One region of the Xanthobacter versatilis genome, then DNA from elsewhere that is predicted to be linked to it. Evidence: predicted binding sites of a transcription regulator. Region 1 holds the regulator's gene; each other region holds the start of a gene.

Region 1 (7,655 bases):
CTTCTTTCTTGACTGGGTGCGCGTTTCCTTCCGCCGTGGGGCGGGCGGCGGCACCCAGATGACGGGCGGCGCGACAGCGCGTTGAGCCCTGGCTTCGGATCAGGCCGCCGGCTGCGGCGCGCGGGGGACAGGCATCCAATGGACGCGACGGTGGATAGCATGGGGTCTGGATCGGTCCAGCCCATCACCAAGGCGAAGGCGACCGGCCGGATCTCCGACCCGATCTTCGTCGGCCTCTTGTGGGCGAGCGGCATCTTCGTCCTCGTCCTGCTCGGCCTGATCATCGCCGAGCTGTTCCAGGGCGGCCTGCCGGCGCTGAAGCATTTCGGGCTCGACTTCATCTGGTCGCCCGCGTGGAACCCGGTGACCGAGAATTACGGCGCCCTGGTGATGATCTACGGCACGCTGTTCAGCGCCATCATCGCCGTGGTGGTGGCCCTGCCGCTCTCCTTCGGCATCGCCTTCTTCCTCACCGAGATCGCCCCCCAGCCGCTGAAGCGGCCCATCGGCGTCGCGGTGCAACTGCTCGCCGCCGTGCCTTCCATCATCTACGGCATGTGGGGCTTCTTCGTCATCGTCCCGCTGATGGCCGCCTATGTGCAGCCGCCGCTGATCGATACCATCGGCAACCTGCCGATCATCGGCGCCCTGTTCGCCGGCCCGCCGCTGGGCTCCGGCATGTTCACCGCCGGCCTCATCCTCGCGGTGATGATCCTGCCCTTCATCACTGCCATGTTCGTGGAAACGCTGGAATCGGTTCCGCCCATGCTGAAGGAATCCGCCTACGGCATCGGCGCCACCACCTACGAGGTCTACAAGAACGTCTCGGTGCCCTACGGCAAGACGGCCATGGTGGGTGCCATCATGCTGGGCCTCGGCCGCGCCCTGGGCGAGACCATGGCGGTCACCTTCGTCATCGGCAACGCCACGCGCATGTCGGCCTCCCTGTTCGCGCCGGGCGCCACCATCGCCTCCACCATCGCCAACGAGTTCCCGGAAGCGGGGATCGGGTCCCTGAAGCTGACCTCGCTGCTGCAGCTCGGCTTCATCCTGTTCGTCATTTCATTCATCGTGCTGGCTCTGTCCCGGGCGCTCGTTCGCTCGCGGCTCGACTGATCAAGGAGCAGGCAATCATGGCCTCCCTCGCCGCGCGTCGCGCCAAGGACACCACCGTCAAGGCGATCTCGACGGGCTTTGCCGTCCTCGCCATCTTCCTCCTGGGCTGGATCCTGTGGACCTTGGTGTCCCGCGGGCTGCCCGCCCTCGGCCTCAACGTGTTCACGCAGGTCACCAAGCCGCCGGGCCAGAACGGCGGCCTTCTGAACGCCATCGTCGGCTCACTGATCCAGATCGGCATCGCCCTCATCATCGGCGGGCCCATCGGCATCTTCTGCGGCACCTTCCTCGCCGAGAACGGCAAGGGCACGAAGATCGGCTCCGCCGCCCGCTTCGTGAACGACATCCTGTTGTCGGCGCCCTCCATCCTGGTGGGCCTGTTCATCTACACCCTGCTGGTGGTGCCGTTCGGCGGCTTCTCCGGCTGGGCCGGCTCGCTGGCGCTGGCCATCCTGGTGATCCCGGTGATCGTGCGGACCACGGAGGACATGCTGAACCTCGTTCCCGTGGGCCTGCGCGAGGCCGCCTTCGCGCTGGGCGCGCCGCAGTGGAAGGTGGTCATGTTCATCACCTGGCGGGCGGCGCGGGCGGGCATCGTCACCGGCATCCTGCTCGCCATCGCCCGCGCGGCCGGCGAGACGGCGCCGCTGCTGTTCACCTCGCTCGGCAACAACGCCCTGTCGACCGACCTGTCGAAGCCCATGGCGAGCCTGCCCATCGCCATCTACCAGTTTGCCGGCAGCCCGTTCGACGACTGGGTCTCGCTCGCCTGGGCCGGGGCGCTGCTCATCACCGTGGGCGTGCTCGTGCTCAACGTGGCGTCCCGCCTGTTCCTCGCGCGGAGCCACTAGGTCGCCCTTAGGTTCCCGCGGACCCGAACCCTTCCGAATTCATCCTCCGAAGCGAGGCCAAAATGACTTCAGCCGTCGATCCCACCTTCAACCTCTCCTCCTCGGTCGCCGCGCGCCCCGATGCGCTGGCGGCCCCCGCCAAGATCAAGGTGGAGAACCTGCAGTTCTACTACGGCAGCAACCATGCGCTGCGGAACATCAACTTCCAGGTGCCGGAAAAGCGGGTGACCGCCATGATCGGCCCCTCGGGCTGCGGCAAGTCCACCCTGCTGCGCGTGTTCAACCGCATGTACGACCTCTACCCCGGCCAGCGGGCCGAGGGTGCGGTGCTGTATGACGGCGTGAACATCGTCGGCAAGGAGCTGGATTCCACCATCGTGCGCACCCGCATCGGCATGGTGTTCCAGAAGCCGACCCCGTTCCCCATGTCCATCTATGACAACATCGCCTTCGGCGTGAAGCTGCACGAGAAGCTCACCAAGGCGCAGATGGACGAGCGCGTCGAGTGGTGCCTGCGCAAGGCCGCCATTTGGGACGAGACCAAGGACCGCCTGCACACCTCGGCGCTCGGCATGTCCGGTGGCCAGCAGCAGCGCCTGTGCATCGCCCGCACCATCGCGGTGCGCCCCGAGGTGATCCTGCTGGACGAGCCCACCTCGGCCCTCGACCCCATCTCCACCTCGAAGATCGAGGATCTGATCGACGAACTGAAGCAGGACTTCACGATCGTCATCGTCACGCACAATATGCAGCAGGCCGCGCGTTGCGCCGACATCACCGCCTTCTTCTATCTCGGCGAGCTGATCGAGGTGGCGCCTTCGGACGTGATCTTCACCAATCCGAAGGAGATCAAGACGCGCGACTATATCACCGGCCGCTTCGGCTGAGGGTTCAGGCAGCGTTGCGGCCAGTCCGCCGCGACGCTGCCTCCTGTTTTTGCTTTAGTGCATTTTCGTCACGCGAGCCTTTGCCCGCTTCGCCGGAAAATGCTTGAGAAGGATCATTCCGATGCCGGAGCATACCGTTTCGTCCTTCGACCAGGAGTTGAAGGAAATCGGCCGCAAGGTGGTGGAGATGGGCGGCCTCGCCGAGCGGCTGGTGGCCGATGGCGTGTCCTCGCTCATCAAGCGTGACGGCGCCCTGGCCCAGAAGGTGGTGCTGCTCGACAGCACCGTGGACCAGATGCAGCGCGAGATCGAGGATCGCGCAATCCTCGTCATCGCCAAGCGCCAGCCGGTGGCCAACGACCTGCGCGAGATCGTGTCGGCGATCCGCATCGCCAACGACCTCGAGCGCATCGGCGACTTGGCCAAGAACGTGGGCAAGCGTGTCATCGCCATCGAGGGCGAGTATCATCCGGCCAAGCTGGTGCGGGGCGTGGAGCACATCTCCGACCTGGTGCTGGAACAGCTGAAGGAAGTGCTCGACGCCTACGCCGCCCGCAACGAGGCCAAGGCGGTGGAAGTGTGGGGCCGCGACGGCGCCATCGACACCATGTACACGTCCCTGTTCCGCGAGCTCCTCACCTATATGATGGAAGACCCGCGCAACATCTCCGTGTGCACGCACCTGTTGTTCTGCGCGAAGAACATCGAGCGCATCGGCGACCACGCGACCAACGTCGCGGAGATCGTCTATTACATGGTCACGGGCCAGAACCTGCCGGAGAGCCGTCCCAAGGCGGATGCTTCCAGCGAGACCACCCTGGCCTTTCCCGGTCGTTCCGCCCAGGCCTGATGGGCTGAGCGGACGTGATGGCTGCTCCCGATCCGGATCCACCCGGGTCGGGCGGCCGAAGTAGTGAAGACAGGTGATAGACAGTGCCGGCGCATATTCTGATCGTCGAGGATGAGGAGCCCCTGACCCTCCTGCTCCGCTATAATCTGGAGTCGGAAGGCTACGGCGTGGAAAGCGTCGGCCGCGGCGACGAGGCCGAGACGCGGCTGCGCGAGAGCGTGCCCGATCTCGTCATCCTCGACTGGATGCTGCCGGGCCTGTCCGGCATCGAGCTGTGCCGGCGCCTGCGCACCCGTCCCGAGACCGAGCGCTTGCCCGTGATCATGCTCACCGCCCGCGGCGAGGAGACCGAGCGCGTGCGCGGCCTCGCCACCGGCGCCGACGATTATGTGGTGAAGCCGTTCTCGGTGCCCGAATTGCTCGCCCGCGTCCGCGCCCTGCTGCGCCGGGCCAAGCCGGAGCACGTGGCCACCCTGCTGCGGGCCGGCGACATCGAGCTCGACCGGGAGACCCACCGGGTCCACCGTGCCGGCCGCGAGGTGCATCTCGGCCCTACCGAGTTCCGCCTGCTCGAATTCCTCATGCAGAGCCCCGGCCGCGTGTTCTCCCGCGAGCAGTTGCTCGACGGGGTGTGGGGCCAGGATGTCTATATCGACGAGCGCACGGTGGACGTGCATGTGGGCCGCCTGCGCAAGGCCATCAACCGCGGCCGCCAGTCCGATCCCATCCGCACCGTCCGTGGCGCCGGCTATTCCTTCAACGAGATGTTCGCCCGCTCCCATTGAGGGACGGCGCCTTACGACGAGGGAGCGCCGTCACCCTCCGGCTTGACCGGAGGGTCCATGGAACGGCCGGGATGCTGCGGCCGGGGTTTGGACAAGCGGCGAGATGAACCCTCCGGTCAAGCCGGAGGGCGACGATGGTGAGATGAGCGGGAAGCGCCGGTCTCCCCCTGTCCCGCTTGCGGGCGAGGGCAGGGTGGGGCGAGCGGTGCCTTTGCCTGGTGCAACCGGTGAGGAGGGAGAGGGCCTGCCCCCTCCCCAACCCTCCCCCGCACGCGGGAGAGGGGGTGGCGGCGGCTCTTTCCAAACCCGGCCACGCCCCCCGGTCCATTGGTCCCAATGGCCTGCCTCGGCGCTCTCCTAACCCGAGCGTACCCCGATCAGCCCCAGCACCTGCCGCGCCGCCCGCTCGCCTGACAGCCAGGCGCCGCCCACGGTGCCCCAAAGGGTCTCGTGGGCGTGTTCGCCGGCGAACACCATGCGGCCGCCCACGGTCTCGATGAAGGCGCGGCGCATGTTGCCGTAGCCGGGCAGGGCGCAGGAGAAGGCGCCGAGCGCATAGGGCTCCTTGCTCCAGCGCGTGGCGTGCACCTTGCCCATCCGCGCCGCGGTGTCGGCGCCGAACTCCCGCGTCAGCGCCTCCTTCGCGAAGGCTGCCGCCGCCTCGGGCGCGGCGTTGGCGAGGCCGGTGGCGACGTCGCCCGCCACGTCCAGCGTATAGAGGTCGGTGCCGCCGATGCGGGCGCGCATCATATAGGCGCGCGGGCCGTCGGCTTTGAAATAGACGGTCTCGTCCGCCGCGAAGCCGGCCGGGTTGCGCGGCAGGCGGAAGGCGATGTGGTCGTAGGCGCCAAGGGTGATCTTCTCCACCGCCATGCGATAGCGCGGCTGGAGGTTGGGCAGGATGCGCAGCCTGCCGCTGGCGATCACGCTCGGCGGCACGGCGACGATGACAGAGCGCCCCTGAAGGGTGCCCTTGTTGGTCTGCACGGTGACGAGGCGGCCGGTCAGTTCCACGCTGCGGGCCACCGTCTCCAGCCGCACCGTCAGCGGCCGCGCCAGTTGGGCCACCAGCGTGCCGATGCCCTGGCGGCAGATCTCCTCCCCCTCGCGCTCCTCGGCGCGGGCGAAATCCACCGTGGAGACCTGATCGAGATCCTTGGCGCAGCCGATGGGCCCGACCACGAAGCGGGCGGTGTGTCCCCACGGTCCGAGGTCGGGCAGGGCGCGGGCAGCGGGCATGTCGCGCCCGGCATCGCCGGCGGCGCCGATGGCGCGCTCGGCGCGGCGCACCGTGGCGACGAAGGCCTCGTAGTCCGTATCGCGGGCCTCGCGCCCGTTCACATAGAGCCGGCCGCCCTCGGGGGCACGGACGATGTCGAGCCCTTCCGCCCGTCCATAGGCGGCCATGGGGCGGGCCGCCGGCATGTTGAGCCGCGCCGCACCGAGGTCGAGGGGCACGCCGAACACGGCGGTGTCGGTGACGGTGCGCCCGCCCACCCGGTTCGTCGCCTCGATGAGCACGTAGGAGCGTCCCGCCTCGGCGATGCGCCGCGCGGCGGAGATGCCGGCGGCGCCGGCGCCGATGATGATGACATCCGCCTCGCCCTGCTGGCCAAGCGCGCGGGTGACGCCCAGCGGGAGGGCGCCGAGGGCGGCGCCTCCGGCAAGGAAGGCACGGCGGGTGAGGGGGGAAAGGCGCGGATCGGTCACGGGCCGGACGCTAGCATGGCCCGCGCGCGCGGGGGAGGGGGGCCTCGGCGCCGCGCCATCGGTCCTGGCCCTCCGGCGGCGGGCCTACCCCAGCACGCCCAGTGCCTGCCTGGCCGCCCGTTCGCCGGAGAGCCAGGCCCCGCCCACCGAGCCCCACAGGGTTTCATGGGCGTGCTCGCCGGCGAAGATCATGCGGTCGGAGAAGACCTCCATGAAGGCCTGGCGCATGTGGGCGTAGCCGGGCAGGGCGCAGGTGAAGGCGCCGAGCGCCCAAGGCTCGCGGCTCCAGCGGGTGGCGTGCACCTTGCTCACCTTCGCCGCGGTGCGGGCGCCGAACTCATGGGTCAGAGCTTCCAGGAGGAAGGCGTGCGCGGCCTCCGGCGGGCTGTTGGCGAGGTCCTCGGCGACGGCGCCGGCCACTTCCAGGCTGTGGAGGCTGCCGCCGTTGATGCGGGCAAGCAGGCCGTAGGCCCGCGGCCCCTCCACCTTGAAATAGATGAGTTCATCCGCCTTCAGCCCGGCGGGGTTGCCCGGCAGATCGAAGGCGATGTGGTCGTAGGTGCCGAGCGTAACGGTCTCGACCGCAGTGCGGACGCGCTCCGGCAGGCGGGGCAGGATGCGCAGCTTGCCGGCCGCGATCACGCTGGGCGGCACGGCGATGATGACCACCCGGCCCCTGAGCGTGCCGCGATCGGTGGCAACCGACACCAGGCGCCCATCAAGGTCCACGGTCCGGGCGGCGGTGCCGAGGCGCACGCTGAGCGGTGCGGCGAGCTTGGCCACCAGGGTACCGAAGCCCTGCCGGCAGAATTCGTCCTCGTCTTTCTCCTCGGACCTTGAAAAATCAACGGTGGAGACCTGGTCCAGCTCCTTGGCGCAGGAGAACGGCCCCAGCGCGAAGCGCGCGCTCGGCGCCCAGTTGCCGAGGTTCGGCAGCACCCGGCCGGCAGCAACATCGCGCCCCGCCTCGCCGGTGGCGATGATGGCGCGTTCGCCCCGCTTCACCGCGGCGAAGAAATCCGAGCTGTCACTCTCGCCCGCCTCGGCGCCATCCATGAACAGGCGGCCGTAGTCGGGCGCGCCATAGAGGTCGAGGCCTGCCGCCCGGCCGAAGGCGGACAGGGGATGCAGGCTCGGGGTGTGGATCCAGTGGGCGCCCACATCGAATGGGACGCCGAAGATGGTGGTGTCGGTGAAGGCGCGGCCACCGACCCGGCCGGAGGCCTCGATCAGCGCATAGCTGTGCCCGCCCTCGGCGACGCGGCGGGCGGCGGCGATGCCTGCCGCCCCGGCGCCGATGATGATGACATCGGACTCCGCCCCCTGCCCCAGGGCGGCATAGGGGCCGGCGAGGGGCACCGCGGCCAGCGCGGCCCCGCGGGCGAGCAGTTTGCGGCGGTTCATCACGATGGTCCGGCCCTGTCCGTCTCGGACGTGACCATAAAGCCGGAACGGC
Region 2 (7,655 bases), on a different contig from region 1:
GCAGCTACGACAGCCTCGTCTCGCTCTATTACGGCAAGGTCTCCGTCGCGAGCGCACATCTGTGGGACAGCGCCGGCGACGACTACAACGTGCCCTATGTCCGTGCCTTACTGCCTGGCGTGCGCTGCGCGGTGGTCAACGTCACCTACCGCATGCAGGGCCTCTACGTCGCCAAAGGCAACCCGAAGGCCATCCGAACATGGCAGGACTTCGCCCGCGACGACATCACCATGATCAACCGCGAGAAGGGGGCGGGATCGCGGGTGCTGCTCGACGAGAACCTGAAGCTCCTCGATCTCTACGCCAGCCGGATTAAGGGCTACGATAGCGAGAACCAATCCCATCTCGCCGTGGCGAGCGCAGTGGGCCGTGGCGACGCCGACGTGGCGGTGGGGATGGAAAAGGTCGCCCGCCAAGTAGATAATGTGGACTTCGTCCCACTGAAGAGGGAACGCTACGACCTTGTGGTCCGTAAAGAGCATCTCGACACACCGGAGGTCGCGACGATGCTCAAGATCCTGCGCTCGGAGCGGTTCCAGAACGAGTTCAAGAGCATCGGCGGATATGACATCACCGACATCGGGAAGATCGTGGCTGAGACGTGAGGCCGAATCTACTGCCGTCGCTGAAGCGCCCGAATGCCAAGTCCACGAGCGAACTTCCCGCCGCCTCCCACCGAGCCGAACGCCTCAGCCGAACCGGCCGGTGATATAGGAGCGCGTGCGCTCCTCGGTTGGGTTGGTGAAGATCAGGCTGGCCACGTCGTATTCCACCATGTGGCCGAGATGCATGAAGGCGGTGAAATCCGAGATGCGCGCCGCCTGCTGCATGTTGTGGGTGACGATCACGATGGTGTAGGCGCCCCGCAACTCGTCCATCAGTTCCTCGATCTTCGCCGTGGCGATGGGGTCGAGGGCCGAAGTGGGTTCGTCGAGCAGGATGAGCTCCGGATCTGGGGCGAGGGTGCGGGCGATGCACAGGCGCTGCTGCTGGCCGCCCGACAATCCATAGGCGGATTCCTGGAGGCGGTCCTTCACCTCGTCCCATAGGGCGGCTTGGCGTAGCGCGGCTTCCACGCGCCCATCCACTTCGGAGCGATTCCGGATGCCCCGGATGTGGAGGCCGGATGCCACATTCTCATAGACCGATTTCGGAAACGGGTTGGGCTTCTGGAACACCATGCCGATGCGCAAACGCGCGAGCATTGGATCTACTTCCGGCGCCACGATGTTGATCCCCTCCGGATAGAGGATGATCTCGCCCTGATACCGGTTGCCCGGATATAGGTCATGCATGCGGTTGAAGCAGCGCAGGAGCGTGGACTTTCCACATCCCGACGGCCCAATGAGGGCGGTGACCTTACCCTCGACGATCGGAAGCTCCACCCCCTTGAGCGCCTGGTTGTCGCCGTAGAAGAAATTGAGGTTGCGAACAGAAGCGCGCAGGGGGGCGGGCTCCTTGCTGGCCACGGCGTCCAATGCTGGGGTCACGGCGGTCATCTCGTTCTCCGAAAGGCCGGGCTGCAGCATCAGCGCATGCTCCGGCGGATCTTGTAGCGCAGCCAGATGGCGATCGCATTCATCAGCAGCGTCATAAGCAGCAGAATGAGACCGGTTGCTGCTGCGTTCACGTGGAACGCCGCCTGGGGACGTGAAACCCAGTTGAACATCTGGATCGGCATCACCGTGAACGGCGAGTTGAGCCAGTTGAAATTGATGAACGGAAAGGTGTCCTGGACCGGTGAAGGCGGCAGGAAGGCGATGAAGGTGAGCGCGCCGATGGTGATGATGGGCGCGGTCTCGCCGATGGCCCGTGACATACCGACGATGGCACCCGTGAGGATGCCGGGACGCGCGGTGGGCAGGATGTAGCCGCTCACCGTCTGCCATTTGTCGGCGCCAAGCGCATAGGCGCCCTCGCGGATCTCGAGCGGGATGGAGCGCACCGCCTCGCGTGTGGCGACTATGATGATGGGCAGGATGAGAAGCGCCAGCGTGATGCCCGCAACTAGAATCGTCTGGCCCATGGCGAAGCTCTGCACGAACAGGCCGAGGGCGAGCAGCCCATAGATGATGGAGGGCACGCCCGCGAGATTGGTCACATTGATTTCGATGAGATGGGTGATCCAGTTCCGCGGCGCATATTCCTCAAGATAGAGGCCTGCTGCGACGCCGAGCGGCACCGCCAGCGCCGTCGTCACCAGCATCACCAGCGTGGTGCCGACCCAGGCGGACAGAATGCCGGCCTCCGAAGCGCGTCGGGAGGGGAAGCTCGTCAGGAAATCAAGATCAATGCGGCCAAGCCCGTCCACCATGAAGTCCACGATGAGCGACAGCAGAACGATCATGGAAATGACGAGCACGCTGAGGCCCAGGATCGCGAAATTGCGGTCGGACCGATGCGCCCGAGCGACGATTTCCGCGTCGGAGAGGCGGCGGGAGGGTTGAGCGGCGAGCGGCTTCACGGCCATCCCCTCAATAGACTTCACGGTATTTCTGGCGGAGCCAGAAGGCGAGAATGTTGAAGGCGAAAGTCATGAGGAACAGCGTCATGCCCGCCGCGAAGATGGTGAGATAAGCGATGGAGCCATGTGGCACGTCGCCGAGGCTGATCTGGACGATATAGGAGGTGATCGTGGCTGCGCCCTCCAGAGGGTTCAGGGCGAGCTTCGCCTGCTGGCCCGCAGCAATGGCCACCACCATGGTCTCGCCCACCGCCCGCGACATGCCGAGGATGTAGGCCGCCGTCACCCCGGAGAAGGCGCCGGGGATCACCACCCGCGTCGCCGTCTGGAGCCGCGTGAAGCCCAGCGCATAGGCCCCCTCCCTCAGTTCCGCAGGGACCGCGCGCATGGCGTCCTCGCTCACGGAAACGATGTAGGGCAGGATCATGATGCCCATGACGATGCCCGGCACGAGCAGGTTGAAGCCCGCCAGCCCGGGAATGAAGATCTGGAAGATGGGCGTGAGGAACAAAAGAGCGAAATAGCCGAATGCCACAGTGGGCACGCCTGCGATAAGCTCCAGAAACGGCTTGATGGTCTCGCGCACCTGTGGCCGCGCGAACTCCGACAGATAGATTGCGAGCACGGTACCGGCTGGAATCGCGACGAGCAGGGCGATGAGCGAACTCACCAAAGTACCGGATACCAGAGTCATGATGCCGAAGTGCTTGTCCTGAAACACCGGCGTCCATTGTGTGTCGGTCAGGAAGGAGATGATCGACACCTGTGCGAAGAATTTCAGGCTTTCGGACAGGAGGACGTAGACGATGCCCGCCGTGACCAGGACAGAGAGTGCGGCACTGAGAAACAGGACAACGCGCATGATGCGGTCCACCACCCGGCGTCGCGCCAGGAAGACCGGAGAAACCGTCAGGCGCAACCGGCCTGTTCTTGAGTCTGGAGACACCGGTGCGACCACGTCCAACCCTCACCTGAATGGAGGGAGGCGCCGGAGCACCTCCCTCAGGTCCCTCAAGATCACCTGTCAGTAGACGAGCTTTTCCTTGACGAGATCCTCGACGGAGACGCCGACCTTGGACCCGGTGAAGCCGGTGCCGATCTCACGCTTCTTGAAGCGCTCCTGGAACACCTTCAGGGCGGCCTCGGGCAGCGGCACATAGCCGACTTCCTTGACCAGCTCGACCGCGTGCTTCGGGTCCTGGTAGAACTCAACGAACTTCGCCACCTCCGGACGGGTTTCGGCCGCCTTCTTGTTCACGTAGATGAAGATCGGCCGCGACAGAGGCTGGTACTTGCCGGTGCGGGCGTTCTCGACCGACGGCTCCACGGCGGGCGCGGCGTCATCGACCTTGATCTTCACCGCCTTCAGCTTGCCGGTGTTCTCTTCATAGTAAGCAAGGCCGAAAAAGCCGAGGGCGTTGGGATCGCCCGCCACGCCCTGGACCAGCACGTTGTCATCCTCCGATGCGGTGAAGTCGCCGCGGCTGGAATGCTCCTTGCCGACGATGGCGGCGGTGAAATAGTCGTAAGTGCCTGAGTCGACGCCCGCGCCGTAGAGCACCAGCGGCCGATCCGGGTAGCTGTCGCGGACCTGCTTCCAGTTGGTGATCTTGCCCTGGGCCTCGGGCTCCCAGATCTTCTTCAGATCCGCAACCGTCATCTCGCTCGCCCAGGTGTTGGACGGGTGGACGATGACCGTGAGCGCATCAAGGGCGACCGGCAATTCGATATACTCGATGCCGGCTTCCTTGCAGGCCTTCTGCTCGGCGGAGGTGATGGGGCGCGAGGCGTCAGAGATGTCGATCTCTCCGCGGCAGAACTTCTTGAAGCCGCCGCCGGTACCGGAGATGCCGACCGTCACCTTGATATCCTTGTTCGCCTTCTGGAATTCCTCCGCCATGGCTTCGGTCACGGGGAATACCGTGGACGACCCGTCGACCTTGACCAGTGCCTGGGCAGCGGCGCCGTTGAAGGCCGCGCCGGTAGCGAGCAGCGCGAGGGCGCTCGCGAGAGTGATGATCTTCATGAGGATGCCGTCTCCCTGGACAGTGCCGCTAGGGCTTCTGATGCTCACCTAGCCTCACGGGCTCTAAGCATGTTATGTAACAAATTCATGACAATTTGTGTATATCGAGCGATATTCCTGAATCAACAGAGATTTTATCGAATATGACGCAACGTAGTTCTAGGCTATGGTTGGCTTTATTTCATGTAAATCATATGGACATCGTGGCAATTGTCCATGGTTGATTGCAATTTTTGAGAGGCTATCCGACTTCGATTGACGTATATTACTTATATAAAGTCCATATGAAGCGCCTATTATTCATTTCTCCTCCCGAACAAATTTGCCTCTCAACCTCGCGAGCATTCCGTCTCTACATTACATCATTTCCATTTGTATCGACATATCGATAATTTATACTATCGCTGCGATTGGCGCGACGCAAATGGCGTCACAAGAGTGACATGAAGGCCATATAGCGATCTGTCCACTCCTATCGACATAATGACTCGTATGGAGCTATCTGTTTCCAGCGATATGTCGCTAGGACCCAAGGGAGGCCAGCCGTGAATCGCATTCTTGTCTGGACAGCTGCGGCGACGCTCGCGGCCCTGTCGATGTTCGCGCCTCCGGCGCGCGCCGCGGAGGTGCGGGGTGCCGGCTCCACCTTCGCCTATCCGATCATCTGGAAATGGGCGGAGGCGTTTCGTGAGCGCACAGGCCACATCGTAGGATACCAGTCGGTGGGTTCGTCGGCCGGCGTCAACCGTATTAAGGACGGGGTGGTGGATTTCGGCGCGTCCGACAAGCCGCTGAAGCCGGAAGAACTGGAGAAATATGGCCTCGGCCAGTTCCCCATCGTGTTCGGTGGCGTCGTTCCGGTGTTCAACGTGGACGGCGTGGGGCCCGGCCAGCTCCGCTTCACCGGCGCCCTTCTCGCTGACATCTATCTCGGCAAGGTCACGACCTGGTCCGATCCCGCCATCAGGGCCCTCAATCCCGACGTCAAGCTGCCCAACGCGAAGATCGTGGTGGTGCACCGTTCCGATGGATCTGGAACCACGTTCAACTGGGTGTCCTACCTTGCCAAGGCGAGCCCGGAGTGGAAGCAGCAGGTCGGCGAAGGCAGCGCAGTCGCCTGGCCGGTGGGGTATGGCGCGCGCGGTAACGAAGGGGTCTCGACCGAGGTCAAGCGGGTCCCGAATGCCATCGGCTATGTCGAATACACCTATGTGGTGCAGGTGAAGCTGGCCTATGGCCTCGTCCAGAACCGTGCTGGCAAGTTCATCGCACCCAGCGCGGCGGCGTTCCAGGCGGCGGCGCTGAGCTTCGATTGGGCCGGCGCCAAGGACTTTTTCGTCGTCATCACCGATTCCCCCGCCGAGGATGCCTATCCTATTGCGGCGACCACCTTCGCTCTCATGTACCGCGAGCCGAAGGTGCCGGCGAACAGCCAAGCCGCCTTCGAGTTCTGGCGTTTCGCCCTGGGCGAGGGCGAGAAATTTGCGTCCGAGCTCGGCTATGTTCCCTTGCCGCCGGCTCTGGTCCAGCAGGTCAAGGACTATTGGGCCAGGACCTTCAAGGGCGGCGCCTGAGGCACTTGGGCTGACGCGTGAGCAGCATTCGAACGGTGAGACAAGATGGACGAGACGAAGCTGAATGGGGAAGACGCCACGCGGATCTTCGATGCGCTGTCCCAAGGCACGCGCTTCGAGACTTATCGTCTTCTGCTGCGCTATGTGCCCTATGGCCTTCAGGCGGGCGACATCGCCCGCCTGCTGGCGGTAGCGCACAATACCATGTCGGTGCACCTCGGCGTGCTGGAGCGTGCCGGCCTTGTCACGTCGCGGCGCGAGGGACGGTCCATCATCTATGCCGTCAGCTTGTCCACAGCGGGCCCTGTGCTGAGCCAACTGATGGCGGAGATGGGTTTTGCCGTCTCCCCCCGGTGCGGGACCGGCCCCGCGGCCTTTCCACAGCTGCGTCCTGCCGCTGGGAATGATCGCGTCTACAATGTTCTGCTGGTCTGCTCGGCCAACTCGGCACGGTCGCTGATCGCGGAGGCGTTGCTCAACCGCGAGGGGCGAGGCCGCTTCAAGGCCTACTCGGCCGGCAGTCGGCCGAAGCTCAAGCCGCACTCGATGGCTATCGATCTGCTCGACTCGCTCGGCTACGACACGACGAACCTCGCCTCCAAGAGCTGGGATGGGTTCGCCAGGCCGGATGCGCCCCAGATGGATTTCGTCATCACTACCTGCGACGCCGCAGCTGGGGAAATCTGCCCTGCCTTCCCCGGTCATCCGCTACAGGCCCATTGGGGTCTGCCCGACCCGATCCGGGTGAAGGGAACCGAAGCTGAGCAGAAGGCTGCCTTCGTTGCCACCTACCGTCGGCTCGCCGGGCGTATCTCCGCCTTCGTCAACCTGCCATTTGAGCAGCTCGATCTTGCTTCGCTCAAGGAGCGCATCGGCGAGATCGGGAAAATGGAGGGAGCGACGGACCTCACACTCTCGGGACAGGCCGCGTGAACTGTCGTCGTCCTGAAACAGACCGCGCCCACGCTCTCGCCGCAATCGGCCGCAGCTGGCGGCCTTGGGAGATCCCGCACCGTGTCCGTGTTTGAACGCTATCTCACTCTCTGGGTGTTCCTGTGCATCATCGCCGGCGTCGCGCTTGGCGCGCTGGCGCCGTCCGTGTTCCAGACCATCGGGGCGCTGGAAGTGGCGCGGGTCAACCTGCCGGTAGCCATCCTCATATGGCTGATGATCGTGCCCATGCTGGTCAAGATCGACTTTGCCGCGCTCAAGGAGGTCGGCCGGCACTGGCGCGGAATCTCGGTGACGCTGCTGGTGAACTGGGCGGTGAAGCCGTTCTCCATGGCGTTCCTCGGCTGGCTGTTCATCGGCTATCTGTTCCGACCCTACCTGCCAGCCGACCAGATCGATAGCTATATCGCCGGCCTCATCCTTCTGGCGGCGGCGCCCTGCACGGCCATGGTGTTCGTCTGGTCAAATCTCACCAAGGGTGAGCCCCACTTTACCTTGTCCCAGGTGGCGCTGAACGACGCCATCATGATCGTCGCCTTCGCGCCCGTCGTGGGGCTGTTGCTCGGGCTCTCCTCCATCACCGTGCCGTGGGACACACTCTTCCTGTCGGTGATGCTCTACATCGTCGTCCCGGTGATCG
Region 3 (7,655 bases), on a different contig from region 1:
GCAGCGCCTTGGGTGATGTCCGGGGTGGGATAGTCGAGGGCGAGGTCGAACACCCGCAGCCCGGCGTCGAAGGTGGCGCAGATCTGGTTCACGGCCGCCTTGCCGGCGGTGAAGGTGGCCATCATCTGCTTGGTCACCGCGCCGGGATAGGGCGAGACGCCGCGATCGGCGATGCCATGGGTCGCGGCGAATACCGCCACCATGGGCCGGTTGACGGTGGGCATGGAATTGCCCTGCCAGGCCGCGAGATGGGCGGCGATGGCCTCCAGCCGGCCCAGCGCGCCGAGAGGCTTCACCAGCTGTTCCTGCCGCGCCAGCGCCGCCTCCCGCGCGCCCTCGGACGGGCCGGGCATGGTGGCGACGAGCTGGCGGATGTCGTCGAAGGGCAGGCCGGATTCGCTCGGATACATGGGCAGGCTACCTGAAGCGGCACCGGGACGCAGGACCCGGCGCGGGAACGGAAAGCCGCTGCATAGAGCCAAAGTGTCTCCGAGCGAAGGGGGCAGAAGGGCGAACCGGTAGGGTCGAGTACGCGACTCACGCCCCGGAAGGCGCGGCTTCGGTCAGGCCGCGGGACCAGGGCGGAACACGCAGCGGGCCGCACCGTCAGAGGGCTGGCCCGGCCGCGCGCAGTGGTGCAGACCGATAGTTGCTGTGCCGCTCAGCGCTCGCCCTGAGACTGCGCCACGTGGTCGCGCAGCTCCTGGAGCGAGGCGAAGCGCACCACCCCATCGGGCAGGTCGGCCTGGATGGAGCCGTCCGAATAGAGCGTATAGGCCATGCCGCCGACGATGCCGGATTTCAGGATGCGCGGCTCCTCGGGCTCGCGCCGGGGCGGCGGAGCGGGAGGGACGGCCGGAGCCGGCTGTTGCTCGGGCGCCGGGCGGGCCGGGCGCGGGGGCGGCTCGTAGCCGGTGCGCGGACGCGGCGGGGCGGGCGGCGGCGTCACGGCAGGCTGGGGCTGCTGCGGCTCGGCCCGGCGCTGCAACCGCTGGCGGCGTGCCTCCAGCATGGGATCGGCGGTTTCGGCCTCCGGCTCGGCCGGCGGCGGAAGCGGGGCGTTGCGCGAGGGCGGCGCGATCCGCTCGCGGGCCTCGACCGGCGGAAGCGCGGCGGGGGCGGGCTCGGCGGCGATAGCCTCCGGCTCCGGCGGCGCCAGATCATCCGCGGAGAGGCGGGCCTGTGCGCCACGGCCGCCGACGCGCGCCGGATAGGTGCCCTCGGCAGGCGCTTCCGCGCCGGGATAGCTCCGCTCGACCTGCTGAGTGAGGCGCTCAAGCTGGCGCAGCACCAGACCCATAGCGGTAATGACGAACCCACCCGAGGCCGCCACGGCCCCCGTGGTGATCAGGGTGTTGCCAAAGGTGGACACGAAAATGGAGACGCCGAGCGCGATGACCGCAACCCCGGCCAGAGCGATCAGAACGCCGAGAAGGACCAGGAACCACCACATCTGCCACCCCACTCCCGCTTGCCAGCCTAAAGGCCGCTATACACCAAAGGTGGTACCTCGCCGGGAAAATCGGCCGCATCAAGGTTGTTTGAAGGCAGGGGCCGCCCTATCTAGGTGCACGCTTGGACATGTCGTATACCCGGTATGGCGCCGGGGCCACGATTTCGCCCCGAGCACGACGCCGGATACATTGCGGAGATGTTTCATGTCCTTCACGCTGCCCGAACTGCCCTACGCCTATGACGCCCTCGCCCCCTACATGTCGCGCGAGACGCTGGAATACCACCACGACAAGCACCACCTCGCTTACGTGAACAATGGCAACAATCTCCTAAAGGGAACTGAATTTGAAGGAAAATCCCTGGAGGAGATCGTCAAGGGCTCGTTCGGCAAGAACGCCCCGCTCTTCAACAATGCCGGCCAGCACTACAACCACCTGCATTTCTGGAATTGGATGAAGCCGAACGGCGGCGGCGCCATCCCCGGCGAGATCGAGAAGAAGATCATCGAGGACATCGGCTCGGTCGAGAAGTTCAAGGAAGACTTCATCGCCGCCGGCGTCGGCCAGTTCGGCTCGGGCTGGGCTTGGCTCGCCCTCAAGGACGGCAAGCTCGTGGTGCTCAAGTCCCCCAACGGCGAGAACCCGCTGGTGCAGGGCGCGACCCCGATCCTCGGCGTCGACGTGTGGGAGCACTCCTACTACATCGACTACCGCAACCGCCGCCCTGACTATCTCAAGGCGTTCGTGGACCACCTCGTGAACTGGGACTACGTCGCGGAACTGTACAGCAAGGCTGTCTGATCCGACGGGTTCCCCGCCTCTGGCCTCCCGGCGGACCGCCGGGAGGCCCTTTGCCGCCGAAGCAAAAGTGCTGAGCAAATTCTTCTCTTTGTGGTGAACGATTCAGCGCCACCAAGATGATCCGGACACCTCTCCTTGCGTCGCGGAGACAATCGGCCGCAATTTCACTCCGGATTTGCCTTAAAATTTTGCATTGCACAGCATAATTTTGTTGCGATTGGACGCTACTCCATCTTAGCTGTGACGCGCTCCACCGACTGCGGTAGAATGGTAATATCTACTTCAGGGGAATGAAGCTTTCGGCTTCAACCGGTGGGTGTGCACGCGAAGAGTTGGTCGTCCGTCGGGGTTCTCCTTTCATGTCGTTCCTAGAGATCGATCGTCGGCCAGGCGCGGTTGCGGATGCCTGTGCCGTCATCCTGCTTGCGGCCGTAACCGTCATCGCCGCCCTCACCTTCTCCGATTACGGGCTCGGCTGGGATGACTTCACCCATTCCCAGTACGGCGACCTGCTGTACAAATACTTCTCGTCGGGATTGACGCAGCGGAAAGTGTTTTCCTTCGTCAACCTGTACTATTACGGCGGCGGCTTCGACCTGCTCGCCGCCTCCCTCGCCAAGGCCATGCCCTTCGTGGACGTGTTCGACATCCGCCGTCTGCTGGGCGCGCTGGTGGGCGTCGGCGGCTTCTTCATCGTGTGGCGCATCGGGCGGCGCCTCGCCGGCCCGTGGGGTGGCTTCGCCGCCATGGCGCTGCTGATGATCTGCCCGCTCTTCTACGGCCACATGTTCATGAACGTGAAGGATGCCCCCTTCGCCGTGGCCGTCGCCGGCGTGCTCTACGCGATGGTGCGGGCGTTCGACGAATTCCCCAATCCCTCCCCGCGCACGGTCACCCTGTTCGGCCTGTCCCTCGGCCTTGCCATCGGCACCCGGGTGATGGGGCTGATGTGCGGCGTCTTCATCCTCGCCGCCATCGGCTTCCTGTTCGTCACGGAAGCCCGGCATCTGGGCCTGAAGGCGGCGCTGAAGCGCAGCCTCGCCTTCACCGGCATTCTCGCCCTCGGCCTGCCGCTGGCCTATTTCGTGATGGGCATCCTGTGGCCCTGGGGCGTGGCCGAGCCGCTCAATCCCCTGGTGGCGCTGAAGTATTATTCCAACTTCTGGGAAGTGCCCTGGCGCGAGATGTTCGAGGGACGGCCGATCCTCGTGCCCGACATGCCGCGCTCCTATGTGCCAACCCTGTTCTCGGTGCAGATGCCGGAACTGTTCCTCGGCCTCGCCCTTGCCGGTACGGCGGGCGCCATCGTGTCCGCCCTGTTCGGCAAGGATACGCCGGCCAAGCGCGCCCGGCTGGTGCTCATCGTCACCGCCGCCTTCTTCCCGGTGCTGCTCACGGTGACGGCCCGGCCGGTGGTCTATAACGGCATCCGGCACTTCGTGTTCGTGACGCCGGCCCTGGCCCTGCTCGGCGGCGTCGCAGCCTCCTGGCTGTGGGAAAAGGCGCAGCGCCTGCCGCGCCTCGCCCAGGGCGCCGTGGCGGCCGCCTTCCTGGTGGGCCTCGCCATGCCGGCGGCGGCGTTCCGCAACCTGCACCCTTATGAATACACCTACTACAACCATATGGCGGGTGGCATTCAGGGCGCCGACAGCAAGTTCATGCTCGACTACTGGGGCCTCGCCTTCAAGCAGGCCACGGAAGAGCTTGACGAATATGTGGAGCAGCACCGCCGGTCCCTGCCTCAGGGCCGCAAGCTGCGGGTTGCGGTCTGCGGACCCTACTTCGCCGCCGCCGCCGAGCTCGGCCCGCGCTATGAAACCACCTACGACAGCAGCAGCGCGGACTTCTATCTGCGCCTCGGCGAGTTCTACTGCGCCGACGTGAAGGCGCCACAGCTGGTCAAGATCGAGCGCGAAGGCGTCACCTACGCCACCGTCTATGACGTGCGCGGCCGGCCCTTCCCCAGCGTGTTCGCCGCCGGGCAGTAGGCCCCACAGGTCCCCAATGATGAAGGCCGGGCACCTGCGTGCCCGGCCTTTTCGTTTGCACCGTCGTCCAGCTTGTCCGCCTGACGCTCAGTTCGCCTTCAGCAGCTCCGGCACGGAGAGCAGGACGAACTCGTTGTCGTCGTTCTTCTGCGGGAAGCGGCCGGCGGAGTACGGCAGGTTGTTGTCGTTGCCCACCACGATCTCGGTGGGGCTCACCATCACCACGTTCTCGATGGTGAAGAAGGGCATGTCGAGCACGCCCTCGGTGCCGCCCTGCCGCGCCTTGCCATTGGGGTCCTTGATGGCGAGCAGGTCGATATAGCCCACCTTGCGCACCAGCTGGCCCGCAGTCTCGGGCGAGAACTCCACCTTGTAGACGCGCTTGAACTTGGCCGGCTTGTCGAAGCAGGTCGGCTCCACCTTGCCCTCGGCGCAGGCCTTGAAGCGCGAGCCCTCCAGGCTGTCGCGCTCGATGATGAGGCCGTGGGTGTCGTCGATCATGTTGAAGTCGCCGATGGCGTTGCCGGCCACCGCCAGCGGATATTTCCAGGACCGGCCGGTCCAGTCGCGCTTGGCGATGTCGAACTCGACGATGCGCAGCACCTCGCTGTCACCCACCTTCTCCTTGCCGCCGGCGGCCGCATCGAACAACGGGCCTTCCAGCAGCGCGTACAGCTTGGTCTTATCAGGGGACAGGGCCATGCCCTCGAAGCCCTTGGAGCGATAGACGTTGAACGCCGCCTTGGCGTCCGGCGCCGAAGGGGTGCTGACCGCCGGATGATCGGGCGAGCGCGCCGGCTTGCCGTCCACCTTGGTCTCGAACACGGCTTTCACCTTGCCGGTGAGGTCGGTCTCGATCAGGAAGGGTCCAAACTCCTCGCCGAACCAGATGCTGTCGCCCACCACCTGGATCGATTCGAGGTCGAAGTCGGCGCCGGTGAGATAGCGCTTCTCGGTGCCCTCCATGACGATGGGATAGGGCACCTTCTTATCCGGATCGTGCAGGAAGACGGTGGCGAGGCGCTCGATCTTGCCGTCCTTGAAATCCATCGTCAGGCGATGGGCCATCAGCATGGCGTCGGGCGAATTGGCCTTGGAGCCGAAGCCGTTGTCGGTGAGCACCCAGAACCGGCCGTCACCTTCCGAGACGATGCCGGAGAAGCCCTGCACCGGCTGGCCCTCGAACGGCAGCGACAGGCCGGTCTCGCGCGGGGCGGACTTGTCGGAGAGGACGCTGACGCCCTTCACGCTGCCCACCTGGTCGATGCGCTTGCGGTCGGCGTTGGTGAACTTGCCGGAGGTCTTCAGATCGGCCGGCGCGTCCGCCGGCGCGGCCACGAAGCTGGCGGCCGGCAGCACCGCCTGTCCCACCAGGATCGCCGGATAGGCCGATCCTTCCGAGGGGGCGGAAGCCGCCTTGTCAGATCCAGCCTTATCCTGGGCGAGGACGGGCGTCGCGAGGGCAACGCCAGCGAGCAGCACAAGGGTAAACGATTTCAAGGTGCGCATGGGGAAAACCTCCCAAGGGTCCGATGCGCCCTCCACCTGCCGCGCAAGCGTTGACGGCCCCGCGACAGGCCGACGACACTTCCGTTACGTTCGGACATCCCCACCGATGCGCTCAGTCACGGTCTGTGACCGGCGCCGGGAAGGCTTCGCTCAGCTACCGCAGGACTTCACCAAGGGCGGGTGAGTCGCCCTCGCCAGCCCGCTGGCCTCAGATCCACTTCAGCTTGCGGAACAGCCACAGCAGCACGAAGCCCAGCACCAGCATGGCGACGGCCAGCGCCCAGAACGCCTCGGGATCGGTATTGCCGGGAATGCCGCCCACATTCATGCCGAACATGCCGGAAATGAGCGTCATGGGGGCGAACACCACCGTCACCACGGCCAGCACGAGCATGGACTTGTTCATCTGCTCGGCCCGGGTGTCCACCATCTGCTCGCGGATGATGCCGGCGCGCTCGCGCACGCTGTCCAGCTCTTCGGCGAATCGCGCCACCCGGTCGGCGGCGTCGCGCAGGCGGTTCCTGTCCTTCGGCCCCATCCAGGGATCGTCCTCGAGGGCAAAATGGTTGAGCGCCTCGCGCTGGGGGGCGATGTGGCGGCGCAGCTTGACGGCGACACGGCGCAGGATGGCAATCTTCGGCAGCATCTCGGAGGCGAGGGTGGCGAGCACCGTGTCCTCCAGTTCGTCCGCCTCGTCGATGAGCTTGTCCACCACCGCGTCCACCCGCTCCACGAGGCGCGTGGACAGGTCGGCCACGAACTCGCCCTGGCTGCGGGGGCAGCGGCCACGGGCGAGCGCATCCTCGAAATCGGCGATGGCGGAGAGGAAATCGTGCTGCACCGAGAGCACGCGCCGCGCATCCACCCACAGGTGCACGGTGATGAGTTCCTCGGGCAGGGCATTGCGCTGCAGGTTGATGCCGCGCAGGGAGAGCAGCGCCCCTTCGGCGAACATGGCGCAGCGCGGCCGGCAATCATCCTCGGCGATGGAGTCGACCACCGAGGGATCGAGGCTGCTGTGCTGCCGCAGCCAGGTCTGCGGCGCGCGCGGCAGATAGCGGAAATGCAGCCAGATGAAGCCGCCGTCCGGCGCCGGCTCCACCAGCGCCCGGTCAAGCGGCAATCGAGTGGCGCCGCCCCGCCCGTCGAATCGCCACGCCGAAAGCAGTCCTTCGGCATCCATCTTGAGCGCGGGGCGTTCCATAGGGCGTCCTCGGGGCGTCTGGAGGCTACGTCTGGCGCATCCTGGGGCGGCGTTCAACCGACCTGGCCCGGCCTTCCTCGCACGATTGCGCGCCGCACAAAAGTGGGCGCGCAACGTAAGGGGCGAGAGGGCGCGCGCCTGTGTCCGCCCTCAGGCGAGGGCTTCGAGGATGCGCACCCAGCTGCGGGTGCCCTTGTGGAACGAACTGAGGTCGTACTTCTCGTTGGGCGAGTGGACCCGGTCGTCATCGAGCCCGAAGCCGATAAGCAGGGTATCGACCCCCAGCACGTTCTTGAACTGGCCCACCACGGGAATGGACCCGCCCGAGCCGACGGTGACCGGGGCGATGCCCCATTCCGCCTCCAGCGCCCCGGCGGCGCGGGAGAGGTCCGGACTCTCCGGCGGCACCAGGAAGGCGCGCGCCCCCTCGCCCCAGGAGAAGACAGCCTCGCAGTCCGCCGGCACGCGGGCGGCGACGAAGGCCTCGAAGCCGGCGCGGATCTTCGCCGGGTCCTGGTCCGCCACCAGTCGGAACGAGATCTTGGCAGTGGCCCGCGCGGGAATGATGGTCTTGGTGCCGGCCCCGGTATAGCCGCCGAACATGCCGTTGACCTCGAAGGTGGGCCGCGACTGGATCTGCTCGATGACGAGCCGGTCGCTCTCGCCCGCCGCAACCCCAAGGCCCACCGGATTGAGGAA
Region 4 (7,655 bases), on a different contig from region 1:
GGGTGGCGCCGATCCCGGCTGCCGCGCGCCTCAACGCAGGTCCATCACTCCAGCACGGCCGCCTTCAGCAGGCACACCATGAAGGCGCGGGCGGGGGCGTCGGTGCGGTTGCGGATGACGTGGCGGCGGTCGCAGCGATAGCGCACCGTCTCGCCCTCCTTCACCGTCTCGATGACGCCGCCCACCTCCACCTCCAGCGTGCCCTTGAGCACGGTGAGGCATTCCACCGAGCCGCGCTGGTGGCCGTCGGAATCCAGTTCGCCGCCGGGAGCGGCGTCCATATCGTAATATTGTAGCCACTCCACCGTCTTGATCCAGCCGATGATGGAGAGCCGCACCAGCCCGTCCTCCGACAGCAGGATCGGCGTGTCGGCGCGGGTCAGCTTCTCCACGAAGGGGGCGTCGTCGGAGGAGGCGAGCACCCGCTCCACCGTCATGTCCAGCGCCTGCGACAGGCGCCACACGGTGGCGAGCGTCGGATTGGTCTCGTTGCGCTCGATCTGGCTGATGATGGATTTCGCCACGCCCGACTGCTCGGCGAGGTCGGACAGGGACAGGTTATAGGCCTTGCGCAGGCGCTGGATGGTCTTGCCGAGCTGGCCGGTGATGACCTGCGCGCCGGTCTCGAGGGTGTTCCCGCGCTCCTTGACTGCCATGCCCCGCGATCCTTAATGCCGAACGAACGTTCGCTGAGCCGGACGATACTCAGCAAAGCCGCGCGAGGGAAGCGGCGCCTGCACGGAAAAGGTGATGCGCGGCGGGCCGGCGCTCATTTCCCCCATAGCTCGAAGAAATGATGCACCGGACCGTGGCCTGAGCCGATGTCCAGCTCGTCCGCCGCGGCGATGGCGCCGGAGATATAGGCCTTGGCCCGGCCGACGGCAGTCTTGAGGTCCGATCCGCCGGCCAGCCCTGCCGTGATGGCGGAGGAGAGGGTGCAGCCGGTGCCGTGGGTGTTGCGCGAGGGGTGGCGGCGGGCGGCAAAGCGTGTCACCGCGCCGGGAGTGATGAGAAGATCCACGCTCTCGGGGCCTGAACCGTGCCCGCCCTTCATCAGCACCGCGCCGGCGCCGAGGGCGAGCAGGGCCTCGCCCTGCCGGCGCATGTCGTCCTCGGTTTCGGCCATGCCCACGCCCAGCAGCTCCGCCGCCTCCGGAAGGTTGGGGGTGATGAGGTGGGCGAGCGGGATGAGCACGGCTTTCAGGTCATTGAGCGAATCGTCGGTGAGCAGGCGCGCGCCGGAGGCCGCCACCATCACCGGATCGAGCACCACCGGGCCGGCGCCGTGGCGGGTGAGCCCCTCCGCCACCGTGCGGATGGCGCCGGGGCGCGACAGCATGCCGATCTTCACCGCGTTGACGGCGAGGTCGGAGAAGACCGCATCCATCTGCGCGGCGATGAAGGCGTCGGGCACATCGTGGATGGCGCTGACCCCCAGCGTGTTCTGGGCGGTGAGGGCGGTGATGACGCTGGCGCCATAGGCGCCCAGCGCCGAAAACGCCTTCAGGTCCGCCTGGATGCCGGCGCCGCCGCTGGAATCCGAGCCGGCGATGGTGAGGGCGATGGGGACCTTCCGCGACATGGACCTGCCGTGCTCCGCTCTCGGGGGTGAGGAGTGCGGGCCACCCTTGCCAGTCCCGGCGGTTTTGTCCACCTTGGCGCCGCCGGCCCCGACCCCGCCGACCTTGTGGCGGGGCGTGTCGATGCAGCCTCAGCGGAGTTCAGCCGTGGTTCCCTTCTTCGTCCAGATCAAGTGTCAGCTCGGAAAATCCTACGAGGTGGCCGACGCCATCGCCAATGCGGAGATCGCATCCGAGATCTATTCCACGGCGGGCGAGTTCGATCTGCTCATCAAGTTCTACGTGGAAGAGGGCACGGACATCGGCCACTTCGTGAACCAGAAGGTGCAGACCTTCCCCGGCATCCAGGACACCCGCACTATCATCACCTTCAAGGCGTTCTGAAGCCTCACTTCTCGGTCTCGGTCAGCCCGCGCACGAACAGCCGCTGCAGCGCCGCGATCACCAGCACCGGCGGCACCAGCGCCAGGATGGCGGTTGCCATCACCAGGTGCCACACCGGGTCCGCCTCCGCCGCCGCGCCCACGAGGCGGCGGATGCCCATGACCACGGTGAAGTAGCTGGCATCCGTCGTCACCAGCAGAGGCCACAGATACTGGTTCCAGCCATAGAGGAACAGGATCACGAACAGGGCCGCGATATTGGTGCGCGAGAGCGGCAAAAGGATCGACCAGAAGAAGCGCAGCGGCCCCGCGCCGTCGATGAGGGCGGCTTCCGTCAGCTCGTCCGGAATGGTCATGAACACCTGCCGGAACAGGAAGGTGGCCGTGGCGCTGGCGATCAGCGGCACGGTGAGGCCGGCGTAGGAATTGAGGAGATCCAGCCGCGCTGCCACCTCGAAGGTGGGCAATATGCGCACCTCCACCGGCAGCATCAGCGTCATGAAGATGAGCCAGAAGGCCGGCACCCGCAGCGGAAAGCGGAAATAGCAGATGGCGAAGGCGGACAGGATGGAGATGGAGATCTTCCCCGCCGCGATCACCACCGCCACCACCAGCGAGTTCCACAGCATGGGGCCCACCGGCGGAATGCCCGCCGTGGACGATCCCGTGGTGAGCGCGAGGCGGTAGTTTTCCACCAGATGCGGGCCGGGCAGGAGGCCCACGCGGCCGGAGAGGAAATCCGAGCCCGCATAAGTGGAGGCCACGAACGCCACATAGAGCGGCAGCATCATCACCGCCGCCCCGGCGATGAGCACCAGGTGGGCCAGCAGCAGGGACAGGCGCGAGGTGCCGGCCATCAATAGCTCACCTTGCGCTCGATATGGCGGAACTGGAGCGCGGTCAGCGCCACCACGATCACCAGCAGCACCACCGACTGGGCCGACGAGCCGCCGAGGTCCAGCCCCTCGAAGCCGTCGCGGAACACCTTGTAGACGAGGATGGTGGTGGCCCGCCCCGGCCCGCCGCCGGTGGTGGCGTGGATGATGCCGAAGGTATCGAAGAAGGCATAGGTGAGGTTCACCACCAGCAGGAAGAAGGTGGTGGGCGCGAGCAGCGGCAGCACGATGTGGCGGAAGCGCTGGAAAGGCCCTGCGCCGTCCAGCGCCGCCGCCTCCAGCGCGCCCTGGGGAATGGCGCGCAGGCCCGCGTAGAAGAACAGGAAATTGTAGCTCACCTGCTTCCACGCCGCAGCGAGGATGACGAGGGTGAGCGCCTGCCCGCCGTCGAGCACGTGGTTCCAGGAGATGCCCATGGTGCGCAGGGCGCGGGCGATCATGCCCACCGAGGGGTCGAACATGAACAGCCACAGCACCCCGGCCACCGCCGGCGCCACCGCATAGGGCCACACCAGCAGCACCTGGTAGAGCCCGGCGGCCTTGCCCAGCGCATCCGCCGCCGCTGCGAACAGGAGACCGAGGCCCATGGCCAGCGCGGTGACGCAGAAGGCGAACAGGAAGGACACGCCCACCGCCTCCAGATAGGCCGGATCGCGCAGCAGGGCGGCGAAATTGCCGAGCCCCACGAAGGTGCTTCCCAGACCGAACGCATCCTGCGCGAACAAAGACGAGACCAGCGCCTCCCCCGCCGGCCACACGAAGAACATGAGCGTCACCGCCACCTGCGGCAGCAGCAGCAGATAGGGCGTGATCTTGCCGGGGAAGGTGACGCGCTTGGCTTGCATGGGGTTAGCGCGCCGTCATCGTGGGTTCCAGAATCCAGCGACGGCGCTGCCGGAGCCCACCACCGCTGGGGCCCGGCTCTCCTTGCGCTATCGCTTCAGTCGGCCGGGACACGAGGGCATCCCTCACGGATTGGCCTTCTCGAACGCCCGCAGTTGCTCGTTGCCGCGGGCTTCGGCGGCGGCGAGGGCGGCTTGCGGCGTCTTCTGGCCGGCCAGCGTCGCCTCCAGTTCCTCCTCGATCACGTCGCGGATCTGCAGGAAATTGCCGAAGCGCAGGCCCTTGGAATTGGCCGTGGGTGGGTTCAGCGTCATCTGGCGGATGGAGACGTCGGTGCCGGGGTTCTTCTCGTAGAAGCCCTGGGCGCGGGAGAGGTCGTAGGCGGCCTGCGTGATGGGCAGGTAGCCCGTGTTCTGGTGCCACCACGCCTGCACCTCGGGCCGCGAGAGATAGCCGAAGAACTTGGCGACACCCTTGTATTCCTCCGCCGGACGGCCGGTGAGCACCCACAAGGTGGCGCCGCCGATGATGGCATTCTGCGGCGCGCCCTTAACGTCGGGCCAGTAGGGCATCATGCCGTAGCCCAGCTCGAACTTCGAGTTGGCGAGGATGCCGGCCCGCGCCGCCGAGGAGCCGATGCTCATGGCGCATTCGCCGGAGAAGAATTTCGGGTCCGCCTTCGACTGGCGGCCGCCATAATCGTAGATCTTCGTCTTCTGCCAGCGGGCGAGGGCTTCCCAGTGCTTCTGGGTGAGCGGGTTGGCGATGGTGAGGCGGGTGGCGGTGCCGCCCAGCCCGTTTTCCAGCGTGCCCACGGGCACATTGTGCCAGGCGGAGAGGTTCTCGACATTCACCCAGCTCGGCCACTGGGTGGTGAAGCCGCACGGCACCCCGGCCGCCTGCACCTTCAGCGCGGCCGCCTCCACCTCGGGCCAGGTCTTCGGCGGGGTTTCCGGATCAAGGCCGGCTTTCCGGAACAGATCCTTGTTCACATAGAGGATGGGGGTGGAGGAATTGAACGGGAACGACAGCATGTTGCCGGCGGTGTCGGTGTAGTAGCCCGTGACTGCCGGCAGATAGGCCTTGGGGTCGAACGGCTCGCCGGCGTCGGCCATCAGCTTGTAGGTGGGATAGATGGCGCCCTTGGCGCTCATCATGGTGGCGGTGCCCACCTCGAACACCTGCACGATGGCTGGATGCTGCTTGGCCCGGAAGGCGGCGATGGCCCCGGTCATGGCCTCGGGATAGGTGCCCTTGAATACCGGGACGATCTTGTACTCGCCCTGGGTGGCGTTGAAATCGGCGGCGAGCTTTTCCAGCTTCTCCCCCAGCGGGCCGGCCATGGCATGCCACCACTGGATCTGGGTCGGGGTCTGGCTCTGCGCCGCCGCCGGCTGGGCGAGGGTCGCGGCGAAGGCGGAGACGACGAGCGCCGTGAGCACGCCGCGTCGGGACGAATGGACCATGTGAGCCTCCACGGAAAGCGGCGGTGCCGTGCGGCCCGCGTCAGATCCGGATGGATGAAGTCCTAGCGTTACCGTTCCATGACAGACGGCGATCAAAGCGCCAACGACACGCCTTGACCCGACCGCCGCCATCCTGCCGCACGGCATGCCCCCGGCGCCAGAGGCGGCGGAGCGCCGGGCGCTTCGAACCATCGTCACCCTCCGGCTTGACCGGAGGGGCGATCTTGCCGCCCCCCGATTTGCCGGCTCCGACCCGCTGGGTTATGGAAGGCCGGCGGAGAGGACGTGAACGCGTCACGGATCAGGGCGGAATCGGATGGGTTTGGCTTATCGGGCCGACGTGGACGGCTTGCGAGCGGTTGCGGTCGGAAGTGTCGTTCTGTACCACAGCCATATCCCGCCGTTTACTGGCGGCTATATCGGCGTTGATGTCTTCTTTGTCGTTTCCGGTTTTCTGATTACTTCGATCCTTTATCGGGAAATCAAGGCCGGCACGTTTTCACTACTGGATTTCTATGATCGCCGCATAAGGCGCATCTTCCCGGCCCTGTTCCTGGTGCTGGCGGTGACGACGCTGCTCGCCGCGCACATCCTGCTGCCGCGGCAGATGGTGCTGTATTCCAAATCGCTGCCGCCCTCGGCGCTGTTCTACGCCAACATCTATTTCGAGCAGACGCTCAATTATTTCGGGGCGAAGGCCAACGATACGCCGCTGCTGCACCTGTGGTCGCTGGCGGTGGAGGAGCAGTTCTACATCGTTTTCCCGCTGCTGCTGTTCGCCCTGCTGCGGCTCGGCGGGCGGATGCTGGCAGTGGGCGCCATCGTGGTCATCGCGGTGGCCTCGCTCGCCTATGCGCAGATGGCGCTGACCGATGCGCCCTCCATGTCGTTCTACATGCCTATGAGCCGGGCCTGGGAGCTGATGGCGGGATCGATCCTCGCCCTGGTGGCATGGCCGCGGGTGGCGCCGAAGATCGCGGCCTGGGTGGCGCTGGCGGGCATGGCGGCGATCATCGTGCCGGTCTTCGCCTATAACTACCTCACGCCCTTCCCGGGCTTTGCCGCCTTGCCCGCCGTGCTCGGCGCGGTGGCGGTGATCTGGGCCGGGGCCTGCGCGCCGGAGGGCGTGGTGTCGCGGGTGCTGAGCCTGCCCGGCTTCGTCTATATGGGCCGCATCTCCTATTCGCTCTATCTGTGGCACTGGCCACTGCTGGTGCTCGGGGTGGTGTGGAAGGGGCGGGCCCTCACCTATTTCGAGGCCGGCGGCGTGGTGCTGTTCGCGGTGCTGCTGTCGGCCCTGTCGCTGAAATATGTGGAGACGCCCCTGCGCCGGCCGCAGGCGCTGGGCGGCAGCCGGCTGGCGCGCTTCGGCGCGGGCGCTGCCGCCATCCTGGTGGCGGTGGGGGTTTCCGCCGGCATCGCGCAGGCGGGACGGGGCTTCTGGCCCATCTCCCAGCGCGGCGCGGCGGCAGAGGCGGCGGCCGACGACCAGAGCCGGTCCCAGAAGAACTGCAACAACATGCCCGAAGGCTGGCGCCCCCGTAACCTGACCGCCATCGCCGACTGCGCCCGCGGCTCCAAGGCCGCCGAGGGCCGCTACGACGCGGTGGTGTGGGGCGATTCCCATTCCGGCGCCGCCTTCATCGGCTTTGCCGAGGAGTTGGAGCGCCTGGGCCTGACCACGCGCATGGCGACCATGCCGGGCTGCCCGCCGCTGCTCAGCGCCGCGCGGTCGAGGGGCATCGGCCCGCCGGGGGCCTGCAACGCCTTCAACGAGGCGGTGCTGGCGGAGATCCGGCAGGTGAGGCCCAAGCTGGTGATTCTGGTGGCCCGCTGGTCCCTGGTCACGCGCGGGCCGGCGCTGAATGCCGCCCTCATGCGTGGCCGTGGCGGCGAGCCGCCGGAGGTGGACCAGCTCTTCAAGTCGCTGCTGGAGGGGCTGGACACCACCATCGAGGCGGTCACGGCCCTGGGCGCGCGGGTGCTGCTGGTGGGGCAGGCGCCGGAATATCGCTATGCCCCCAACCACTGCTTCGCGTGGAAGGAGTTCTACGGCGGCGATTCGAACGCCTGCCTGTCCCAGTCGCGGGCCGATGCCTTCTTCTACCTCGCCGACGGCAACGCCCTGCTGGCGCGGGCGGCGGCACGGCACCCGGGCACGGACGTGTTCCTGTTGTCCGACGTGTTCTGCGACCAGGACCGCTGCCGGGCCAGCAAGGGCGATGCCTTCTTCTACGTGGACGGCGACCACCTCTCGGCCACCGGCGCGCGGGTGTTCAGCGTCGACGACCGGCTGCGCCGCATCCTGACGGCGGCCCTGGCGGGGGCGGTTCGTCCGGGCGCCAGCGCTCAATAGGGCGGGCAGGCACGTCTCCGTCCCGTCGCCCTCCGGCTGGACCGGACGGCCCATCTTTGCGCGTCCCGGGCCTCCAACGTCTTGTCCCGGTCGCGCCATGGGGCGTCCGGTCCAGCCGGACGGCGACGGGG

The links. Region 1 encodes PhoB, which activates phosphate uptake and scavenging genes when phosphate is short. Its sites were predicted from a motif close to TGTCATNNANCTGTCAT; they were not measured.
Region 2: the regulator PhoB is predicted to act here: its motif matches at 4,567-4,583, upstream of V5F66_RS13245 (PstS family phosphate ABC transporter substrate-binding protein).
Region 3: the regulator PhoB is predicted to act here: its motif matches at 5,814-5,830, upstream of V5F66_RS09520 (esterase-like activity of phytase family protein).
Region 4: the regulator PhoB is predicted to act here: its motif matches at 5,236-5,252, upstream of ugpB (sn-glycerol-3-phosphate ABC transporter substrate-binding protein UgpB).

The regions. Positions count from the first base shown of each region.
Region 1 is NZ_JBAFVB010000015.1:61,902-69,556, forward strand. It holds gene pstC (phosphate ABC transporter permease subunit PstC) at 160-1,116, shown strand; gene pstA (phosphate ABC transporter permease PstA) at 1,134-1,967, shown strand; gene pstB (phosphate ABC transporter ATP-binding protein PstB) at 2,030-2,854, shown strand; gene phoU (phosphate signaling complex protein PhoU) at 2,976-3,704, shown strand; gene phoB (phosphate regulon transcriptional regulator PhoB) at 3,788-4,489, shown strand; gene V5F66_RS21230 (flavin monoamine oxidase family protein) at 4,847-6,199, opposite strand; gene V5F66_RS21235 (flavin monoamine oxidase family protein) at 6,284-7,603, opposite strand.
Region 2 is NZ_JBAFVB010000006.1:61,713-69,367, reverse strand. It holds gene V5F66_RS13265 (substrate-binding domain-containing protein) at 1-605, shown strand, start outside; gene pstB (phosphate ABC transporter ATP-binding protein PstB) at 690-1,529, opposite strand; gene pstA (phosphate ABC transporter permease PstA) at 1,529-2,470, opposite strand; gene pstC (phosphate ABC transporter permease subunit PstC) at 2,475-3,326, opposite strand; gene V5F66_RS13245 (PstS family phosphate ABC transporter substrate-binding protein) at 3,489-4,490, opposite strand; gene pstS (phosphate ABC transporter substrate-binding protein PstS) at 5,036-6,064, shown strand; gene V5F66_RS13235 (arsenate reductase/protein-tyrosine-phosphatase family protein) at 6,110-6,997, shown strand; gene arsB (ACR3 family arsenite efflux transporter) at 7,079-7,655, shown strand, end outside.
Region 3 is NZ_JBAFVB010000003.1:437,570-445,224, reverse strand. It holds gene cobT (nicotinate-nucleotide--dimethylbenzimidazole phosphoribosyltransferase) at 1-410, opposite strand, end outside; gene V5F66_RS09540 (hypothetical protein) at 662-1,453, opposite strand; gene V5F66_RS09535 (superoxide dismutase) at 1,659-2,255, shown strand; gene V5F66_RS09525 (glycosyltransferase family 39 protein) at 2,615-4,243, shown strand; gene V5F66_RS09520 (esterase-like activity of phytase family protein) at 4,331-5,752, opposite strand; gene V5F66_RS09515 (zinc transporter ZntB) at 5,961-6,956, opposite strand; gene V5F66_RS09510 (M20/M25/M40 family metallo-hydrolase) at 7,107-7,655, opposite strand, start outside.
Region 4 is NZ_JBAFVB010000002.1:102,030-109,684, forward strand. It holds gene V5F66_RS04160 (helix-turn-helix domain-containing protein) at 45-656, opposite strand; gene thiD (bifunctional hydroxymethylpyrimidine kinase/phosphomethylpyrimidine kinase) at 770-1,582, opposite strand; gene V5F66_RS04170 (Lrp/AsnC ligand binding domain-containing protein) at 1,728-1,964, shown strand; gene ugpE (sn-glycerol-3-phosphate ABC transporter permease UgpE) at 1,969-2,820, opposite strand; gene ugpA (sn-glycerol-3-phosphate ABC transporter permease UgpA) at 2,820-3,704, opposite strand; gene ugpB (sn-glycerol-3-phosphate ABC transporter substrate-binding protein UgpB) at 3,828-5,168, opposite strand; gene V5F66_RS04190 (acyltransferase family protein) at 5,485-7,524, shown strand.